DNA from 2 places in the Pelosinus sp. UFO1 genome. Region 1 is predicted to be linked to the other one. Evidence: riboswitches for the same ligand, from Rfam matches in the RefSeq annotation. Region 1 holds a riboswitch; the other holds the start of a gene.

Region 1 (8,256 bases):
CAATTCCTTGTAATGTGACGGAAAGTTGAATACGAATTTGCTGCTGTTGATGGGCGGGAAAAGCGTCGATAATACGGTCAATAGTCTGGGCGGCACTGCCAGTATGCAGGGTGGCAAATACCAAATGTCCTGTCTCTGCTGCTGTAATGGCAGTAGCTATTGTTTCGGGATCACGCATTTCCCCTACCAAAATAACATCAGGATCTTCCCGTAGTGCAGCCCTTAGAGCAATTGTAAAAGATTTTGTATCTGAATGCATTTCACGCTGATTTACAATAGATTGATTGTGTTTATGTAAGTATTCGATCGGGTCTTCCAGAGTTAGGATATGGCAGGACCTTTCCTTGTTAATCAAATTAATCATCGCTGCTAACGTTGTGGATTTACCACTACCAGTAGGCCCAGTAACTAGGACCAGCCCTCTAGCTTGAGAGGCTAGATTTTTAAGCACAGGCGGATGCCCTAATTCTTCCAAAGTAGGCACAGTTTCATTTACAACACGAATGACAATGGCCGTTGAACCACGTTGCCGGAAGGCATTTACCCGGAAACGGCTTAGACCGAAAATAGCAAAAGAAAAGTCAATTTCACCATGGTCTTTAAAATACAACTGTTGTTCTGGTTTGGTAATGGAGAAAAATAATTCCTCCGTATCCTTGACTGTGAGCACCTTGTGTTCTGCCCGTACCAAATTACCATTGACTCTCAATATAGGTGGTACTCCTACCGTAATATGTAAATCTGAAGCCCCACTTTTTACGGCTTGATGTAATAATTTTTCCATTAGAGTTCCTCCCCGTTACTTCCAGCATAGGCCACCCGCATCACCTCTTGAACATCTGTCAAACCAGCTAAGGCTTTTTGAATCGCATCCTGGCGCATAGTAGTCATACCCTGTTTAACAGCAATGTTACTAATTTCGTCACTAGAAGCTTTACGGCTAATCGCTTCTCGTATTTGAGCGGTTATAGGCATTAGTTCATGAATGGCCATTCGTCCCCGATAGCCCGTATGATTACAACGTGCGCAGCCTACTCCCCTATGTAGTGTAATTTGTGCGTCGGGTCCGATACCTAAGAAGAGCCGTTCTAAAGAATCAGAATTAGGTATATAACCTTCTTTGCATTCGGGACATATTAACCTGACTAACCGTTGTGCTACAACACCTAAAACAGACGAAGCTACAAGAAAAGGCTCAACATTCATATCTAGTAAACGGGTGATAGTCCCTGCTGCATTATTTGTATGTAAGGTACTAAAGACTAGATGGCCAGTCAAGGCCGCTCGAATCGCAATATCCGCAGTTTCGCTATCACGTATCTCGCCTACTAACACAATATTAGGATCTTGGCGCAATACGGAACGAAGTCCGCTAGCAAAGGTAAGACCAGCTTTAGGATTGACTTGTACCTGATTTACACCAGCCAAACGATATTCTACAGGATCTTCTAGGGTAATAATATTTTTACTGGGTGAATTCACTTTAGTTAACGTAGAATAGAGAGTCGTCGTTTTTCCTGATCCAGTGGGACCTGTAACTAAAACCATGCCATAGGAATGGGAACATAATTTGTGATACATAGTAAAGTTTTCAGGGGAAAAGCCAAGTTTATTAAGATCCAAAATAACTGCTTTCTGATCTAATAGCCGCATGACGACTTTTTCTCCCATAATGGTAGGTAGAGTTGATACTCGCACGTCCACATTATGGCCTGCTTCTTTCACTTTGATTCTGCCATCCTGGGGTATCCGCTTCTCCGCGATGTCCATATCACTCATAATTTTAATTCTAGCAACAATTGCAGGATGAATGTCTCGCGGAAAGCTGCCAACTTCTCTTAACATGCCATCTACACGATAGCGAACTCGGAGTGTCTTATCTTGTGGTTCAATATGTATGTCACTAGCCATGTCCTTAATGGCTTGGTTCATAAGAGAATTGACCAAGCCAATGATAGGCGCATCATCTGCTGTTTGGAGTTCGGCTGTTAATGCCATATCTTCTGGTCGCATATTATTGACAGCCTTTTGCACTAAATCTTGGACACCATAAGATTCTCTTATGGCTCGTAAAATATCTTTTTCCGTGGCGATAACTGGTTCTACATCAAAACCAGAAGCCATACGAATGTCATCAATGGCATAAAAATTAGTAGGATCAACCATAGCTAGGGTAATTTTATTACCAGCTATTTTTATCGGAATCACTTGGTGTCGTTCTGCTAAATTCACTGGAACAAGAGCTGCTGTTGCTGGCTTTATAACAATATTTGATAAATCCACATGAGGTACGCCTAATTGAAACTCAAGAACTTGAATCATGGCATCTTCGGATACATAATTAAGATCGCTCAATACTTTACCTAGCCGTTTATTGTCCTTTTTTTGAATCTTTAGTGCTTCCTCTAATTGTTGTTGTGTGATTAGATTTGTCTCAAGCAACAAATCACCCAGTCTTTTTCGTTTCATTTTCCACCTACCTATTCATAAAAAAAGCAACCGAACAGCAAATACATTCATATTTTAATTAAATGCATAAAGTTAGTCGGTTGCACTACTTGTTCCATCCTAGATAAAGTGCCCAAATACATCACGGATTTCATCACAACTATCTATATCAACTTTTATATCCAGCATTCGCTAAAATAATGTCAATTTATTACCAAAAATGCTAAATAATAGATTTATAATTATGTAAAGATTACTCTTATTACTTAGAAGTGTGTGCTGTTAAAAATATAATGACTTCCGTTTCTGATTTCGAATTATGTACACTTTTAAATAATGTTCCGATCAAAGGCAATTCACTTAAGAAAGGTACATTATTATTTGTTTTGGATTCTTCACTACCAATAAGACCGCCAATTACCATTGTCTCACCATCGTTCATGCAGACCGTAGTTTCAGCTTCGCGAGTAGTAATACGATAATTTTTAATATCAGATACTAAAGTTGGAGTACTCACTTCCGTACGAACTTTAGCAGTCACAGTACCTTCAGCGGTAATGGTGGGGGTATAAGTAAGTTTAATACCTGCGTCAACATATTCTACAGTAGTGGTTGTTTTACCGTTTTCTGTTTTTTCTGTGAGCACAGGGATGTGATCTCCAATTAAAATACGTGCTTCCTTGCCATTAATGGTAGTTACCTTAGGACTTGCTAAAATCTTAGCATTACCATTGCTAATAAGAGCATTGATCTTTGCCTGGTAGTAAAACTCATAGGGGACTCCTGCAGGACTACTACCAAATCTTATAGTACCTTTATGTGCTGTCCGAGTAATTGTGGTCTTTGCGGGTGTTGTTACTTTACCGTTACTATCTCGTACTTCATCTGTTGTTTCAACTTCAGGGTACTGGGGCGTCACATCCCATGACCAATCAATTCCTAGATCTTTTGTTTTAGCTTTATTTATGGCTACTACTTTCGCTTCCAGGGTTACCTGCTGTTGCGGAATATCAAGATCTGTTAATAGTGTTTTAATACGAGCACAGCCTGTAGGTGAACCACTAACAAGTAAGGAGTTTGATACTTCATCTATCTCTGCTTTTAGTTTGAGACTTCCCATAATAGGTTCTAGAGATTTTTTTATATCAACAGCACGAATATAACGAAGTTTATAGACTTCTGTTATACCCATGTCAGCAGGTTCGATAATGTAGGAATCACCTATTTTTCGATACGATATTCCCTTAGCAGAAGTGATTAGGGCCAAAGCATTTTCAAAGGTTATATTATTAATTTTCATGGTAATATTACCTTTGATCGAATCATCAATAATCATATCAACATTTCCAATTGTGGCAAGAGTATGTAGGACTACACGCACATCTTCATCCATGAAATTAAGGTTAATACTTTGAGGAGATGCCATTGCCATACTAGAAATCCCTATAGAGAGAAAAAGTACTAACAAGCATATAAATATCTTGTATCTCATTTTCTTCCTCCTTTTTTCCCGGGAGTTTCTAGGGATAATACGAGCTGGCTATCATTATCTTTAAGAATAACAGTATCATCCTGAATCGCAACCAGTTGGTATGTATCTATAAATTCATATAACTGGTAGGCTTTACTTTTGTTCGCTGATTGAATAACTGCTAAACGCTGATTATCGGTACTAACTATACCAGTCAGTGTAACAGATTCTTTGGCTTTAATTGGGGTAATTAGTTTTTCACTCGCGGTAGGTTCTCTATTTGAACTAGGAACCTTTGAAAATCCTTGATCTCTTACGTTGTTAGTAATTGGTATTTTTTCTTGAAATTCGGAAGGTATAAGGAAAGGATCACGAAACACTTGGTTTGTTTGATTACCTTGTTGTCCAACAAGCATAATAGCCTTATTGGTGGAGCTCTTAACAACTCCCGTATTTGCTTGTTTAGGAATAGTAGGTGCCGTCACTACTTCGGTAGGTGTTATATACATTGTGATGATAAATACGATGCTTCCCACTCCGAGAATTATGCCTAGACGTTGTTTGGCTGTAAATTTTCCAATTTGAGCTGATAATTCCAAAGTTGTCCACCCCTACTATACTAAATAAGACCTAGCAATTTTTCTCTTATTTACTTAAAAAATTACTGATAATTGCGACAAATAAAAAGGATATTATAATGCAATTTATCATAATAAAATTTCAAAATAAAGGCTCGGGTCCTGGGACCCAAGCCTTTATGTCCTAATTATGTATATTCTAACCAATTTTGTAAATTCCTGCTTTAAAATAAGGTGTTTTGTTATTTTTTTACATATATTTTGATAAAATATTCGACATAATAGTACGCGGTGCTTGCTTATCTGTCCATAGTTCAAATGCTAAGGCCCCTTGCTCTACCAACATTCCTGCTCCATTAATGATTCTATAGCCACGAATTTGAGCTGAGTTTAAAAAAGCAGTAATTGGCGGATTATATATTAAATCACAGATAGTAGCGTCCTTATTTACATTCTCCCATAGAATAGGCAACTCTTCTTTTTCACTAGTTGACATACCAATGGGAGTCGAGTTAATCAGAATATCGCATTCTTTGACTTGGTTAGTAAAAGTACTATCTCGCCAGTTACAGCCTAATAAATTTTTAAAATTTGGGAAAAAATTGGTGAACTCTTGTGCCTTTAGAGAGTTTCTTGTGCCAATGGTGATTTGGTGTATGCCATTTTGTATGAGACCAGAGGCGACAGCTCTTGCTGCGCCACCAGCGCCCATAACAACAGCTTTCTTACCCCTTATAGTTACATTCTTTCTTGTTAACGACTGGATAAATCCTTGAGCATCCGTATTGTAACCAATACATTTTCCTTCTTTTATAAGAATTGTATTCACCGCTCCCACAAACTGGGCACTAGGATCAATTTCATCAAGGTAAGACATAATAGCAACCTTATGTGGTATGGTGACGTTTGCACCAGTAAAGTCCATGGCTTTTAAACCAGCCACAGCTTGAGCCAATTTTTCTGGTTCAACAGGTAATGGTACATAAACATAATCAAGATCGAGTGCTGTAAAAGCTGCATTATGCATGAGGGGGGATAAGGAATGTCCCAAAGGCCATCCTAAAATGCCTATTTTTTTTGTCTTACTGGTAATCATAACCTTACCTCCATTTATTGGATATTTCCTGGAAATATATGTAATCTATTTTAATAACCCCTTAGTTTTTAATAATCCTACAGCCAATTTTTCTAATCGACGAGTAATTTTGGTACCAATGAATTCTTTTGCACTGAGAGGTTTAACCCAAATGGTAACTAAACCTAAACGATTACCACCAAGTATATCAGTGAATAATTGATCACCGATAACAGCCACTTGGTTTGGAGATAATTCCATTGTTGCGATTGCTTGGCGAAAGCCTTTCTTAGCAGGTTTATAAGCTCTAGATACAAAGGGTGCATTAAAAATAGTAGCTATACTTTTCACCCTTTTCCCCATATTATTTGATAAAAAACATATTTTAAAACCTTCAGCCAGCAAGGTATTTAACCATGCGATAATTTCAGGTGACATTTCTTGGCTATCCCAAGGAATGATGGTATTATCTAAATCAAAAATGATCCCTTTAATACCTCGGCTTTTTAAATGATTGTATTCAAGGTCGTGTAAGGAATTATAAATTAAGTTTGGACATAAAAGACTATACAAAGAATCTGTACCTCCATAATTAAGGATCGTTCACTTTCATCTTACGAAAAATCCTATATATTATTACGAAAATGAATGGCTTCTGCAATGTGCATATCTGTTATTTCGTCTGTTTTTGCTAAATCTGCAATTGTACGAGCTACTTTTAGTATACGATCATATCCTCGTGCGCTTAAATTCATTTTTTCGAAAGCCTGTTTAAGGATTAATTGTGCTCCTGGCGTCATGTGACAAGCAGTCTTAAGATGTTTATGACTCATTTGGGCATTACAAAATAAATTATACTTTTTTAAACGAGCATACTGAATAGCTCTTGCTTCTATCACCCGTTGGCGGATAATAGCAGAGGATTCTGTGGGTACAGTCGTTGTCATTTCTGCGTATTCTAAGCGTGGTACATGTACATGTATATCCATTCGATCAAGTAAAGGACCAGAGATCTTCTTGCGATAACGATTAATATCACCAATACTACAGGAGCAGCCCTTACTACTATCACCCAAAAATCCACACGGACAAGGATTCATTGCCGTAAGAAGCATTAGCTTTGCTGGATAAGAAAAAGAAGCATTAACTCTCGAAATTGTAACTTGTCCATCTTCTAAGGGCTGGCGTAATACTTCTAAAACGGTTCTTGGAAATTCAGCTAACTCATCTAAAAATAACACACCATGATGGCTCAATGTAACTTCGCCGGGCCGAGGGATACGTCCACCACCTACCATGCTAGCAGCAGAAATAGTATGATGGGGACTGCGAAATGGTCTTGTCGTTACCAATCCCGTATGATTGTGTAGTAAATCTGCAATGCTATATATTTTTGTGACTTCTAATGCTTCCTGGGGCGACATGGTAGGTAAAATAGAGGTAATGCGCCTAGCTAACATAGTCTTTCCAGAGCCTGGTGGTCCTACCATTAATAAATTATGTCCACCCGCTGCTGCAACTTCTAAGGCCCTTTTGGCAACGAATTGCCCCTGTACATCAGCAAAATCCTCATAGTTATTGTTCCCCAAATCGGTAAAAGGTTTTTGCTTTTCGGGTGTCAGAAGCTCTTGTCCATTTAAATGGTTAACTAATTGAGCTAAGTTAGTAGGGGAATATACCATTAACCTATCTACCAGCAGGGCCTCTTGAGAATTATCAGTGCCAACAACTATTTGATTGACTCCTTGCTCAAAGCAATGAATCGCCATTGGTAATACCCCTGAGATACCTCGTAACTTACCTTCTAAGGATAACTCACTGACAAACACATATTGCTGATAATGTTTTGAAATAATTTGTCCGCTGGCCGCTAGGATACCAATGGCAATAGGTAAATCTAGTCCCGAGCTATCTTTTTTTAGATCAGCCGGTGCTAAATTAATTGTAATACGTCGGGAAGGAAATTCAAAACCTGAATTTTTTATTGCTGCCCGTACACGTTCTTTCGACTCTTTAACAGCAGTATCGGGTAAACCAACAATATCTAATGCTGGCAGTCCATTGGATATATCTACTTCTACTGTAATAAGAACTCCATTCAAACCTAAAGTGGTTGAGCCAAATGTTTGCGAAAACACAAAGTTACCTCCGTAAGTTATTCATCTTACCATCTGGAAATAAATCGTTAATATCAATTGTATCACAAATTTTACCAACCATCATATCAATTAGGTCGTTTAATGTATTGGGTTAGGGATATCTACTTTGTCAATTTTACGCGACATTTTCGTTCTAGTATATCATATCCAGCTCGAAGTAAATAATCTGCAGCCACCTGTTCCCCAATATCTCCTCCTGAGCCTTATGCACAATTACACCTAGATACAATATACCCCTAAAAAACAACATCCTGCTACTTCTCATTTTCAATAATACTCAGTGTTGGAATAAATGTAGACCAAGACTTTTATGGTAAAGACGCACCGGAAAATAAATCTTCGAGCCTAGTAAGATAATAAAGGAAAAAAGCTTTGCTAAACTATAAAATTCTAGATAAAAATCTCCCACTATTAGTAAACTTTAATTATAGCAGATTTGTTGCTGATGTCACTGTAGTGGCTACTCCATAATCTGAGGCGCGTACGTGGCTAACTCCAATACAATTAATTTCTATTAGACTGGTT
Region 2 (8,256 bases), 1.8 Mb from region 1:
TTCCTCCGCATGGTTTTTCTAAAAATTGTGCACCAATTTGCACTGACATACGCCCCGCTACTTCGCTCATTGGCAATAATAGAGGCAACGTACGGCCTACTTCAATTGTTTCGTAGGCTATACCTGTAACTTTATTAGCCAAAAGGGCTTTGGTTAACTCAGGTTCAGGAGCAAGATGCAAATACGTAAATAAGATTTGACCAGGTTTGAACAAATCATACTCAGAAGGCAGTGGTTCTTTGACTTTCATAATCATGTCCGCTTTAGAAAAAACTTCTTTTGCAGTGAGTAGAATTCTGGCACCAGCCGATTGATAAGCTTCATTGCTAATACCACTGCCTAATCCAGCATTATGCTCAATGACAACAGTATGACCAGCCTTGTTCATTGCCTCTACACCAGCAGGTGTAATGGCGACGCGGTTCTCGTTGTTTTTGATTTCCCTTGGCACTCCAACAATCATAAAAATGACCTCCTTTTAGTATAACTATTATTGCAATTGTTGTGCCAAATACTGGTAGTACAAAAACATAGGCCCTAAATTCAGCATCTATTCGTTTTTCTATACATGGTTAATTTTTAAAACAAATAGTATTGCAACGTCCACAAATCAATTGGAACAAAATCGCTCCAACAATCGGAACAATTTTGTTCCAATTGGATTAAAATCGTTCCAATAGTTCCTTGCAAAGACTTTTGTATACGGACATTACTTGCTTACGTGATTAATTTTTATACCATTGTAGATATTTACAATGGTATAATATAGTTGTCATGCTATATTTTTCCAATATGTAGTAACAGTTTCAGATAAATCTTCATATAACCATGTGACCAATTTGCTATTTGGATGGAGAGTGAATCACCATGGCTACTATTTGTCTGAGAATTACCAATCAGGATCGGGTGGGACTTGTTCTTGATATCTCGCAAGTCCTGGCAAGGGATAATATTAATATCTTATCAATGGAAGTCTCACCAAATATTATGTATCTAGAAATAGAATCACTATCACCTAATAAATATGCTTTTATCCATAAACAATTGTGTTTAATTCCACAAATTATTACTGTCGACCTAATCTCTAATATGCCTCACCAAGAGAGAGAACAACAGCTCAAAGCTGTCATGGATACGATTGGTGATGGCATTTTAGCAATTGACAAAGAAGAAGTTATAACCCATTTCAATCCCGCCGCTGAAAAAATTCTAAGTTACCAAAGTAATGAGGTACTAGGTAAAAAAATTAAAGATATTTTCGTATCTGAGATACCTTTATTGGAAGCACTACATGAGGGGACGCCTTATAGCAATTGCGAATTCGTAGTCTCAACGACGAGAGGTAAGAGTCATTATATTACTAGTGGGTGTCCAATAAGGGACGCCAACGGTATTACTATTGGTGCAGTAGCAGTATTAAAAGCCATGCATGATGTTAAAGAGCTGGTATATTCCGTAACAAAACCTCACATTAATCGATTTGCTGACATCTTGCATGTGAGCGAAAAGATGAAACATGTCATTAATCTGGCGAAGCTTGTTGCAAAAAATGACTCTACAGTACTGATTCGTGGAGAAAGTGGTACTGGTAAGGAACTTTTTGCCCGCTCTATCCATATGGAAAGCCTTCGTCGAGAAAAAATATTTGCTCCCATTAATTGTGCAGCTCTGCCAGATGCTTTGCTCGAAAGTGAATTATTTGGTTATGAAGACGGATCTTTTTCAGGGGCAAAAAAAGGTGGTAAAAGTGGCCTTTTTGAATATGCTAACGCTGGGACGATCTTTTTGGATGAGATTGGTGAACTCTCCGCTAGTCTTCAGGCTAAACTATTACGGGTACTGCAAGACGGCAAGATCCGGCGCATTGGCAGCAATCAAGAAATTTCTGTTGATGTTCGAATTATTGCTGCCACTCACCGGAATCTAGAAGAAATGATTCGAAAAAAAGAGTTTCGCGATGACTTATACTATCGCCTTAATGTCATTCCTATCTACATCCCCCCACTGCGTGATCGCAAAGAAGATTTGCCTCTATTAATTGAAAGTTTATTATTAAAAATAAACCATCGCTTAAAAAAGCAAGTAACCCATCTCTCACAGCCTGCAATGAGTAAACTGATGCAACACGATTGGCTGGGAAATGTTCGCGAATTAAGAAATGTTATTGAACGAGCAGTTAGTCTGGTTTCCCAAGGGGAAATTACCCCAGAACATATTATGTTGGATCAAATGAACTTACAAACAGCTTCTAGTGTGTTACCCATTACAAATCGAAAATTGAAGGAAGTTCTAGCAGAAATGGAGTGCCATATTCTTCGCGAAGCGATTAAGACTCATGGGACATCACGTCAGGTTGGTAATGTCCTTGGTTTATCCCATACAGGTGTATTAAATCGAATGCGAAAATATGATCTTTCAGAAAAAAAGGTCTAGCTACATACTTATTTTCTCCTATGATGGTCAATTGAATAACAAAAAAAGTCCCGATGAATGCTCCCCCAAAAAGGAGTCTATCATCGGGATTATTTTATAAACTATAACTATTATTGTCAGTTATATATTGCTCGAGTTCCTTTAAAATTTGGGGAAGATTCTTAAGTAACTCCTCTAGTTCTTCTTTTCCCATCTCCAATCCTACCACCATTTCTTCTTTCATTAAACACACTCCTATAGTAATTTCAGATTTTTTTACCTGTATAAGTATGATCAACTAAAAGTAAATTATTGCATTAAATTGTAAACTTTCTAACGGCTTTCTGCATTTCCTCTGCCAGATTCGCTAACGCATGGCTTGAAGAAGCAATTTCTTGCATCGAAGCTGATTGTTCCTCTGTGGCTGCAGAGATACTTTGGGTTTCTCCAGAATTGTTTTTTGTTATTGCATTAATATCCTGTATCGCGGTAACAATTTTATTACTGCCAACGTCTACTTTTTGAATAGAACTAGTAATCTCACGAACCTGACTTAGAACTGTCTCAACCAATATTTCTATCTGCTTAAAGGATTCTCCAGCCTTATTAACCACTTCGCTTCCAATGTGTACTTCCCTTGTACCATTATTCATAGCTACTACAGCCGTATCTGTATCTACTTGAATTTCGTTAATCATTTCGGCAATTTGCTTTGCTGCATGCTGAGATTGTTCCGCTAATTTACGTACTTCCTCTGCTACAACGGCAAATCCACGCCCTTGCTCACCAGCACGAGCTGCTTCAATCGCTGCATTTAATGCCAATAAGTTTGTTTGTCCAGCAATTCCAGAAATAGTATCTACAATTTGTCCAATCTCTTTCGATCGATTCCCTAACTTAGCTACTACTTCCGCCGATCCCGAAACAGTCTTTTCGATGATATTCATTTGACTCACAGCACTACCAATCGCCACATTACCATCACTCGCAGCACTAGCCGCCTGTTCCGATGTTGCCGCTACTGTCCTTGCATTTCCTACAACACGCTGAATACTTGCTGACATTTCCTCAACTACAAGAGAAGCTTCTTCCACTGCATTCGATTGTTTTTCTGTTCCTTGTGCTACCTCAGTTATCGATGTAGCTACTTGGACTGATGCATGAGCTGACTGCTCGGCACTAGCGGTCAATTCTTCCGAAGATGCCGCCAATTGTTCTGCTGTTTGCGCCACATTTTTCATTAGATTTCGTAAGTTTTCTGCCATTTTTGAAAAGGCTAATGCTAGCTGTCCTATTTCATCATTAGACTTAATTATCAGATTCTGCTCTGTTAGATCTCCGCTAGCTAGTCGCTCAGCCTGCTCAGTTAATTTTGTAACGTTTCCTGTTATTTTACTAGCCAATACCCAGCTTGCAGCAATTGAAATTATAATGCCGATTAAAGCAATCAGTCCAAACTCATAACCTAACTGTTTGACTTGGCTATAAACATCTTCTTTGTCAACTGTAATACCCAATATCCATCCCGTAGATGGTATTTTGGTATAAATCATTAATTTTGATACGTTATTCTCTTCATAACTTTGAACACCGTTATCTTGAGATAACATTTCTTTTGCCATCTGTTTTAATTGTGGATTTTCATTAATATTGGTCGAAATTTTCGTTGAATCTGGATGGGCCAACGTAATTCCTTGTTGATCTACAATAAAACCGTTTCCTTTCCCATGTAAATTAATCTCTTTAATTCTCTCACTTAAGATATCTAGTGTAATATCAATCCCAACAATACCTTTTGTATTTCCTGCTGTATTTTTCAATGGAACAACTGCTGATACAATATACTTTTTAGTTAATGCATCAACATAGGCATCAGTAAATGTTAATTTATTTGTTTCTTTTCCTTGCTTGTACCACCCACGTTTACGAGGGTCATACCCCTCTGGAAGGGCTGATCCTGAGCCATCAATCATCCTGCCATCTTCTAACCCTACATACAAATCAAGTACGCCAGGATCAGACTTATAATTTTGCACAAAAGAAACTGGTATATCATTATCACCTAATACTACCTGAATGTTTTGACTAGTCACTACTGCCGTTTGAGCCTTTGTTAATAACCAACCATCTAGTTGTTTTGAGTGACTGTTAACAATAGAAAACATTTCATTTTTGATATTTTCTGTTACTTGCTTTTTAGCATCAAGATATCCCATGATTGTAACTGCCAATAAAACAGAACTCGTAATAAACACCAATGCTAAAAACTTCATTTTCAATTTCATATGTACACCACTTTCTATTTAATTTCCAACCATATTGAAACATTATCTTAAATCTTGAACCATTTATTCAGCTAGTGTTTTGCATTTTTTTAGTTTCGTGCATATTAGCACATCAACAATTCCATTCACTCTTTTGTTAACTTTTGGGACAAGCGATACCTCCTCTTTTAATAACAAAAACTGCCAGGTAACATAATGTAAATTTACAAAATGCAACCTGGCAGTCATGAATTAATATTGTTAGACCCATGGCTTTGCGTCCCTACCTTTCGATAGGTTTGCCTATATAGTTATAAATTGTCATTTTCGACACAAAAATATAAACTCCTCTAAAATATGCCATTTTTTTCAAAAATATAGTGGCTTCAGATTATTATGTTTTTGCTATAAAAAAATAAAGCATAACTTTGCCATTACGGCAAAACTTACGCTTTATATTACATTGCTAAACCATCGTGGGTTTAAATTACATTATAAATTTAAAACGCTGTATCATGACCGATATAGCAGGCTATATTATTGTGAAGAAATAGATCCTGTATTTCTTCCATCTGGGCATCGCTTACACTACCACTAGTCGCATAATCATAATTTTTCCCTAGTTGGCGCCATTTCGATTCGCCTAGTGTATGAAAAGGTAGAATGTTTATTTCAAATAGATTATTTTCCTGCATAAAGTATATCAACTTTGACATATTCTCAACATCATCATTAAAGCCACCGATAACTGGCACTCTGATGATAATCCTTCCCTGCCACTGTGAATTCGCAACAGAAGATATATTGGAAAGAATAATATCGTTATATACCCCAGTTTTTTCTTTATGCTTTTGTCTGTCCATGTGTTTTATGTCAACGAATACAAAATCTACATATTTCATTACATTCAAATATACTTCTTCATCAGTATATGCTGTTGTTTCGATTGCTGTATGGAAACCATTTTTTACACACTCTTTTAGGATTTCAACTAGAAACTTATTCTGCATCAAAGGTTCGCCACCACTAAAGGTTACACCACCTTTTCCGCCCCAATTATTAGAATCCCTTTTTAATATTTTCATTAACTGATCAACAGTATACTCTTTTGCACATTGCTTTAAGCCACTATAACAACAAGCCTCAGCACATTCAAAGGTTGTACAAGCATCACATGTTTCCCAATTCAACACTGGTTTTCCATTAGCAAAGCTTAGCCCGCCTCTATTACAGGTATCCTTACACAATGAACAGCCTTTATTATACCTGCAACTTCTTTCGCTAAACATGATATGAGGTGTTCTGCTCCAACTTTCAGGGTTCGCACACCATCGACAACTTAGAGGACATCCACTCATAAATACAGTCGTTCTACAACCTGGTCCATCATGAACTGAAAAACTCTGTATATCAAATATTACTCCTGTTGTATCCACTCTTTACCTCTTATCTTTAAATTCATGGGCAGCACAAGTTCCTGCATTAAGGCTGCCATATACCCAATCTTCCTTAGATAACCCTTTGCATATTCCGATACCTTGTTCATCCTCATCATGAAACTGTTTACAATTGTTACATTTTGGTGCTACTGCTAGTCTGTCACATACGTCAGTATCTATATTGATGAACTGCTTTGTTAATCTGCATATTCCTTTACTTGCATCAATACTGCAAAAATGTAAACAATCAATATGTTTTAATGCCATCTTCCTATACTCCTTCATGTTCAGTTCTAGATATTACTTCATCCTGTATTGGTTTGCCTAATTCACACCAATATTGTGTAAAACCAGCTACACGAACCAGTAAATCACGATGCTCCCCTGGGGCTTTTTGTGCTTGTTTTAATATAGTAGAATCTATTATATTATATTGGACATGGGTGCCGCCTCTGCGCATATAGGCCTTAGTCAAATCCAATAATTTTCTTGTTCCTTGAATACCTTGTAATGCACCTGGATGAATTTTAAGATTCATCTGAGAGTTTTGGGATGTGGTGTGATCCCAAATGTTAGCTGATTCAAATAAAGCATATAAACCGCTTGTATCTGTTCCTGGATATGCAGATACGGAGCCATCAGAGTAAGTAGTTCCACCTAATCGTCCGTCTGGAGTCGCCAACGTAGCCGCACCTTGTGGACCATGAGTTGATACTGATATTTGACAAGGATACATTTTCTTACCATATAAAGATTCGGCACGAGAACAAGCAATAACTAACCATTCCTCATACTCTTTTAAAATAGTATCAACATAAGCATTGTTATTGCCAAATTTAGGAGTTGTTAAGCAATCAGCATATATTCTGTCATACTGATTATTTTCGGCAATCTTTACCTGCTCTGCTAATGAATAATTATTAATTTCAGCGGCTTGTTTATAGCCAAAGTTGTTTAAAATACCATCTGTCATTTCTTCAAGAGTATATTTCTTGCTGTCATATACTAAACTTTTTAAGGACGCTAGAGAGTTGACCATTGTGATGGTTCCACAAGTTTCCACATTAAATGTTCCATTATACCGGTAACCCATATTCCCTATATGTTGCCCTTTATCTAAAGAGTCTGGTTTAAGAAAAGAGTTGATAACCGACATATTTTGTTTCCGCCAAATATCATGTTCGATATTATTCGTTTTAGCAAGAATCCCTATCGTATCTTCATAATATTGATTAAATGTTGCAAGTAATTCTTCAAAGCTGGCAAGTTTTTTATTATGCGGTGGATAAACCTGCATTCCAGTACGATGATCTTTTCCGTTAGTCAAAACAAGTTCCAAAATTTTCGGATTTGCGATAAAGTGAACACCAACACTAGTAGGTTGGCCAGCGCCACCTGGAATTTCATACACCTTGCCATTGAGTGTTAATGTTTTCCAACAACAAGGAGATATTTCTAAACATCCTCCGATTGCGACGGATCGCGCCTCTTCAATTGTCATTCCTTCAGAGCCATATTGGTTTATCAAGAAATCCATAGCATTTCTATTATTAATCCAAGCAGGATATCCCGTTCCAGTTTTACAACACTCAGTACCTTTTATTAAAAACGTTTCTGGAAGTTTTTCTTCATACATAATTGTTAGCGTTGGCTGCGGAGTCCTACAACTGATCCCTGCGTCCAATATGATTTCCTCTAATTCATTCGCTGCCGATTGATTCTGTCTTGTTAACCCGCCCAGAGATAGATTATTAAAGGTATTACCTGATAATACCCCACCATTAACCCCTGCAGAAGCAAAAACATCGATACAAGTTATTTTAATTCTATATAGCTCCATTAACTCAAGGGCTTCTTCTTTGGTTAACTTACCACTATCGATATCCTGCTCATACCATGGATATAATATTTGTCCAAGTTTCCCGATGGATAGACCTGATATTACATCTTCATTTAATACTGCAATATGCAGGGTATAGGACAGCTGTAATGCCTCTCTAAAATTACGAGGTTGATTATGGGCAATGGATTCTAGGCACTCAGCTATCTCTCTATATTCTTCTTTCTCTTGATTACCTACTGCCGTTGTTTCTAGAAATCTTGCATGTTTGGCATAATTAATAATCCACTGTTGTAATCCT

The links. Region 1 has a riboswitch for cyclic di-GMP ahead of UFO1_RS11295 (GspE/PulE family protein). Riboswitches for the same ligand answer to the same signal wherever they lie in the genome.
Region 2: linked by a shared signal. The riboswitch ahead of UFO1_RS19730 (methyl-accepting chemotaxis protein) and the one ahead of UFO1_RS11295 (GspE/PulE family protein) in region 1 are both predicted to bind cyclic di-GMP.

Annotation. Positions count from the first base shown of each region.
Region 1 is NZ_CP008852.1:2,413,785-2,422,040, forward strand. Features, by position in the region: gene UFO1_RS11290 (type IV pilus twitching motility protein PilT) at 1-784, opposite strand, end outside; gene UFO1_RS11295 (GspE/PulE family protein) at 784-2,469, opposite strand; cyclic di-GMP riboswitch class II at 2,535-2,619, opposite strand; gene UFO1_RS11300 (secretin N-terminal domain-containing protein) at 2,711-3,940, opposite strand; gene UFO1_RS11305 (hypothetical protein) at 3,937-4,518, opposite strand; gene UFO1_RS11310 (shikimate dehydrogenase) at 4,748-5,593, opposite strand; gene UFO1_RS11315 (YqeG family HAD IIIA-type phosphatase) at 5,639-6,145, opposite strand; gene UFO1_RS11320 (YifB family Mg chelatase-like AAA ATPase) at 6,199-7,710, opposite strand.
Region 2 is NZ_CP008852.1:4,179,534-4,187,789, forward strand. Features, by position in the region: gene ald (alanine dehydrogenase) at 1-463, opposite strand, end outside; gene UFO1_RS19725 (sigma 54-interacting transcriptional regulator) at 868-2,433, shown strand; gene UFO1_RS26080 (hypothetical protein) at 2,528-2,656, opposite strand; gene UFO1_RS19730 (methyl-accepting chemotaxis protein) at 2,730-4,697, opposite strand; cyclic di-GMP riboswitch class I at 4,906-4,990, opposite strand; gene hpdA (4-hydroxyphenylacetate decarboxylase activase) at 5,177-6,112, opposite strand; gene hpdC (4-hydroxyphenylacetate decarboxylase small subunit) at 6,116-6,382, opposite strand; gene hpdB (4-hydroxyphenylacetate decarboxylase large subunit) at 6,387-8,256, opposite strand, start outside.